Regions from separate parts of the Shewanella sp. SR43-4 genome, predicted to be linked through region 2. Evidence: riboswitches for the same ligand, from Rfam matches in the RefSeq annotation. Region 2 holds a riboswitch; the other holds the start of a gene.
The links. Region 2 has a riboswitch for thiamine pyrophosphate ahead of H5123_RS02465 (TonB-dependent receptor). Riboswitches for the same ligand answer to the same signal wherever they lie in the genome.
Positions count from the first base shown of each region.

Region 1: another riboswitch for thiamine pyrophosphate. It lies ahead of thiC (phosphomethylpyrimidine synthase ThiC); the one in region 2 lies ahead of H5123_RS02465 (TonB-dependent receptor).

Region 1 covers NZ_JACJEB010000014.1:60,426-63,599, reverse strand. The annotation lists gene thiC (phosphomethylpyrimidine synthase ThiC) at 1-1,766, opposite strand, end outside; TPP riboswitch at 1,973-2,072, opposite strand; gene H5123_RS15530 (TonB-dependent siderophore receptor) at 2,353-3,174, shown strand, end outside.
Region 2 covers NZ_JACJEB010000002.1:38,094-41,267, reverse strand. The annotation lists gene H5123_RS02475 (PaaI family thioesterase) at 1-456, shown strand, start outside; gene H5123_RS02470 (YcfL family protein) at 519-911, shown strand; TPP riboswitch at 1,047-1,154, shown strand; gene H5123_RS02465 (TonB-dependent receptor) at 1,212-3,174, shown strand, end outside.

The sequences.
Region 1 (3,174 bases), on a different contig from region 2:
ATCGAGCAAAATTTAGGCCCACACATTGAACAAAAATGAGCCACTTTTGCTGATTCTTGTGGTAACGATTCGTCGTGGTAAGCACGAGCGGTATCAGGATCAAGGCCTAGGTTGTATTGATCTTCCCAACGGAATTCAAAGCGGGCTTTGGATAACGCATTATCACGCACTTGTGCACCTGGATGACCTTTTGCGACATCAGCAGCATGAGCTGCAATCTTGTAGGCAATTAAGCCTTGTTTTACATCTTCTTTGTTAGGTAAGCCTAAGTGTTCTTTGGGGGTGACGTAACACAACATCGCCACGCCATACCAAGCCATCATGGCAGCGCCAATCCCTGAGGTGAAGTGATCATAACCCGGCGCGATATCGGTAGTTTGTGGGCCTAAGGTGTAAAAAGGCGCTTCATCACAAAGAGCTAATTGCTTTTCCATATTGACTTTAATCAACTGCATTGGCACATGACCAGGGCCTTCGATGATGGTTTGCACATCATATTCCCATGCAATTTTAACCAATTCGCCTAAGGTTTCTAATTCTGCAAATTGCGCTTCATCATTGGCATCGGCAATTGAACCGGGGCGCATACCATCGCCTAACGACAAGGACACATCGTATTGGGCGCAAATCTGGCAAATATCGCGAAAATGCTCATATAAGAAACTTTCTTGATGGTGGCTTAAACACCACTTAGCCATAATTGAACCGCCACGCGACACAATACCGGTAAGGCGTTTGGCGGTCATAGGTACATAACGCAATAACACCCCTGCATGGATGGTAAAATAATCTACGCCCTGCTCGGCTTGTTCTATTAGCGTATCTCTAAATACCGCCCAACTGAGATCTTCGGCAACGCCATTAACCTTTTCTAATGCTTGATAAATCGGCACAGTACCAATTGGAACAGGCGAATTACGGATAAGCCACTCACGGGTTTCATGGATATAACGTCCGGTCGACAAGTCCATGACGGTATCGGCGCCCCAACGAGTTGACCACACCAGTTTTTCCACTTCTTCTTCAATTGACGATGTCACCGCCGAATTACCAATATTGGCATTCACCTTCACCAAAAAATTACGCCCAATAATCATAGGTTCGGTTTCAGGATGGTTAATATTGAGTGGGATAATCGCTCGACCTCGAGCGACTTCATCGCGGACAAACTCAGGAGTGATCAGCTGACCAATATGCGCACCAAAAGCCTCTCCTGGTGCCTTTTGAGTCAATACGGTGTCGGTTACTTCAGCACGAGCCATGTTTTCACGAATGGCAATGTATTCCATTTCAGGGGTAACAATACCTTGGCGAGCATAATGCATTTGGGTCACGCATTTGCCCGGCTCGGCTCGCTTCGGCGCAACTAGGGCATCAAAACGCAAGTGATCTAAGCCATCATCAGCCAGTCGCTGTTGAGTAAAACCTGAACTTGCACCGGTTAATTGCTCGGTATCTTGTCGCTCATCAATCCATGCTTGACGGATTTTAGCTAAACCTTGACGCACATTAATGTCGGCAAGGGGATCAGAATAAGCGCCAGCACAGTCATAGACCATGATAGGTGGATTGGCTTGTTTAATGGGCTTTGCATCGGTGCCGCCAATGACGGTTTCAGTTTGATTAACCTGACGCATAGCGACGTTGATATCTGCACGACTACCCGTTAAATAGACTTTTTCAGAATTAGGATGTTGTAACGGTTTAAGGGTATCAATAAATTGTTGAGCATTAGCTCGAGTTTGACGACGGTTTGGATTTGACATTAGCAACCTCATTATTAAGAGTAGAGTTGCTTGTCTGGAGAGGTGTTGATAGCAGCAGTAAACAATAAAAATACTATCGCTTACGTCAATAACCACATAGAAAAATACTAAAGTAATAACTTAACTGGACATATAAACCGATAAAAAACTCGGAGGTAAACGTCCATTTACTGTCTTGTTAAAACGTTATTATTTTCCCAATAATAATGATTATTACGCTTGTTTCCTTCGCAGGTTCTAGCCTGATCAGGTTCAACGGATCCCGAATAAACGGTCTCAGCCATAATGGCACTCCGACAAGATGTGCGTCAGTATAGGCAAGCTTTAAACAAAATATCAAGCCCTAACTATCATCTATTGCTATGACATCTATGAGTTAACATGCCGGCATTAGTTTAGCTTTACCCCTTATCTATCGTATTCACTCAACACTTGATGCATATATTTACAAAGGTGCGACATCATGTCGCACTCTTCATATTTATTAGCAGGTTATAATTTATTAAGGTGAACAATCTCCTTTGAAATTAACTCATCAAAGGTTTATAAAAAAACAATAAAGGTGATAGCTTTGGCTCACAAAGTAATGCAAACCATTAAATTAACGAATAACGCCCCATGGGCTTACTCATCAATTGCATTGGCAGTAACACTGGCCATAACGCCGCAAGTAAGAGCTGAATCGTATGACATACAAAACAGCCAAGGTGTTGAACATGTCAAAGTACAAGGACAGCAAACAACACATAAAGACCTACTAGGTTCGGCTGAAAACCTCTTAAAAAAGCAAGGCGTCGATTTCTCTGAGGCTGGCGGTGTGTCAGCCTTACCCATCTTAAACGGCATGATGGGCGATCGGATCAAAATCCTTATTGATGGTAGTGACATCACTTCATCATGTGCAAACCAGATGAACCCGCCGCTCTCATATGTATCTGCAAATCAAATCAGTTCAACGCAAGTCGTCGCGGGAGTCTCTCCGGTAAGTGCTGGCGGTGATAATATTGCTGGTGTGATAAAAATCAGCAGTTTAAACCCACTGTTCACTGATAGCGACGCTGTAACATGGCACAGTGGTAATGTTTCTAGTGGTTATCGCAGTACTGATGATGCTTTTCTTGCTGGCGTCAATGCCACCGTTGCCAGTAAAACGTTAAGTTTTAGCTATCAAGGGTCATTTGAAGATGCTAACAGTTATACCGATGGTCATGGCGATAAAGTACTCGACACCCTATATCAATCTCAAAACCATGCGCTAACGGCAGCTTGGCAAGATGAGACCCAACAAATAGCCATTAAGCTTACTCATCAACATATTCCTTATCAGGGTTTCGCTAACCAATATATGGATATGACTAACAATGACAGCTATGGAGCGTTAGTGCGTTATCAGCGTTCACTAGAAAAT
Region 2 (3,174 bases):
AGCAATATCAGTACGCAAACGGGTTTAGATGTTCAAGATGTGGTCAAACGGGCCATAGAGTTAAATGACTATAGTTACCTTCTTGAAAAAGTACCTTACTCACAATTTATAGGTATGTCTGTGGCGCGTTTTGGCGATGAAATGGTATTTAAATTACCCGCTAAAGATGACAATATTGGTAATCCTATATTACCTGCTATTCACGGTGGTGTGCTTGCTGGGTTTATGGAAATGTCAGCTATTGTGCAGTTAATGGTGTTTATGCAAGCTAAGAAAGTGCCTAAAATTGTCGATTTTTCAATTGATTATTTACGCGCAGGTTTGCATCAAGACACCTTTGCTGAATGCAAAATTACTCGCCAAGGTCGTAGAGTCGCAAACGTCAGCATGAACTGTTGGCAAACCAACCGCAAGCAGCTGATTGCGACAGCACGAGCACATTTTCTACTGGATTAGTCATGATGTGCTGCTGTGTTAGAGACAAGTTCAATTGCATCTATTTATTAAGGGAATATTGTATGAAAACATCATTATTATGTCTTATCGCTTCTGCGCTGTTACTTTCGGCTTGTGCGCATAATACTGCGGGTATCTCTGCTAATTCTAGTGGCCAACTTAGGGTTGATAATACCTCATTTGCTCGTGACGTTAACGTGACCGATGTTTCATCACTTATGGTCGCAGACTTAATCAAAGCGTCAGCATTGATTCAAAGCCAATCGAGTACTGATTTGCGTATTCAATACAAATTCACTTGGTTCGATGCGAGTGGATTTACCGTTGAAGATGAAGCAAGCAGCTGGAAATCAGTTAAGTTACATGGCAAGCAGCAGTTACAAGTCGGTGCGGTTGCGCCCAATTCGCAAGTCACCCGATTTGAGGTCTATGTGAGGCAAGCATTCTCCAATTAGACTCCATTATCATTAGCTTGAAGCTTATTTATGACAATAATCGATGTGATTTAGTGTGAGGGTTAATTAATTGCATTGTTGAGTTATCAAATTGTGTCACTGCTCGTGTATTCATATTGAAGTTAGTTTATAATCGAGACCGCCAAGGGGTGTTCAGTAAAACCTGAACTGAGATGTCTGTATGACGAACCCTTAGAACCTGATCCGGCTTATACCGGCGTAGGAATGGGCCACACTATAACTCGGTGCACCTCTTATTCGCTACTCTTGCCGGATCTCAAAATTACTATTTGAGGTCCTATGTTCACGAAAAATTCTATTAGATTACACCACACCCCCATTGCCTTAGCGGTGATTACAGCCATAAGCTCACCTATTGCTATGGCTAAAACCGCTGATGTTGAACGCGTAACACCTGAATATGAAAAAATGGAAGTCATTGTCGTTAATGCTGATTTTAGTAATATCAGCCTTGAGAAAATGCCCTCCAGTGTCACCGTTATTGATGCGCAACAATTAGAAGATGAAGGCGCACAGCATTTTGAAGATGTGCTAAATTCGATTGCTAACTTTAATTGGTCTGGTGGTAGCTCTCGACCTAAATACTTCCAAATTCGAGGTGTTGGTGAGCAAGAGCAATATCAAGGTGCACCTAACTCATCAGTTGGTTTTGTGGTCGATGACATCGATCTATCAGGCCTTGGCATGGTATCGAGTATGTACGACATGCAACAGGTTGAAGTGTTGCGTGGTCCGCAGGGGACTCAGTATGGTGCCAACGCATTAGCCGGATTAATTTACCTAAAAAGTAACGATCCTACAGAGTCGTTTGAGCATGGCGCAAAAGTCAGCTTAGGTGACGATAACCTGCGCACTCTGTCAGGATTCAGCTCCGGCCCGCTTAATGATTCAGGCAAACTACTCTACCGGGTATCGTTAGAGCAACATAACCAAAATGGTTATCGTGACAATCTTTATCTTAATCGCGACGATACCAATGAGCGTGACGAATTGACTGCCAGAGCGAAGTTACGTTGGTATGCGACTGACGATTTGCAAGTTGATTTAACCTTGTTACATGCAAACTTTGATAATGGCTACGATGTGTGGACATTAGACAATAATCCCAGCAATACTTTAACTGACCAACCTGGCGTTGATACGCAAAAAACCTCCGGTGCTGGGATTAAATTTATTTATTCTGGTATACCAACATTTGATTTCACGTCGTTAACCTCGTTTGCGCAAACCGACCACAATAATGGTTATGATGGCGATTGGGCTAATCCAGAATATTGGGCAAGCAAACAATGTGCAGCTTATGATGACTCTGGTGCCGTTAATGGCAGCGAACCTTGTGTTTACGATTATACCTGGGATAAAAAGGGCGACCGTAAAACCTTTACCCAAGAATTTCGTCTATCGTCAAAAACCGCTGGGCGTATTTTCGCCGGCAGCACCGACTGGTTAGTTGGCGTGTATGCGATGAATTTACAAGAAGATAATGACTTGTATTCAGAGTACAACACTTATCCAGATGAAGTGCTGCAGTCCAGTTACGATGCGACCAATTATGCGGTATTTGCTCAATTAGACAGCCATTTAGGTGATGAATATTTATTGTCTACAGGACTTCGACTTGAACGTCGTGACAGTGATTATAGTGACAGTAATGAAGATAATTTCGCCCCATCAGAAGATATGTGGGGCGGGCATATTGCGTTATCAAAAGCCATTAATGCTGACCACAATGCCTATGTACGTATTGCCCGCGGTTATAAAGCGGGTGGTTTTAATATGACATTACCAGCTCAATTATCAGACAAAAAAGAGTTCGATACTGAGATCCTATATAACTATGAATTGGGCTTAAAATCGAGCTGGTTTGACGGTGAAGTCGATTCTACATTTGCGTTATTTTATATGGATCGCCAAGATCAACAAGTCGCCGCGTCGTTACAAGATCCTGATAGCCCCCAACGGTTTATTCTATTTACTGAAAATGCAGGTAGCTCGAATAACTATGGTGCAGAACTCGATGCTAAATGGTATTTAACCGAGAATATTGAGTTTTATGGCAGCTTTGGTTGGTTAGAAACCGAATATGGTCAATATCAATACAGCGATAAATATGGCTCAACTGTCGATTTGTCTGGCCGTGAACTGGCTCATTCACCTAACGTTACCTACAGTGCCGGTATGACCTATGTTGCTGACTCTGGTTGGTTTGCCAACGTGAATGCCAGTGGTAAAAGTCAGTTTT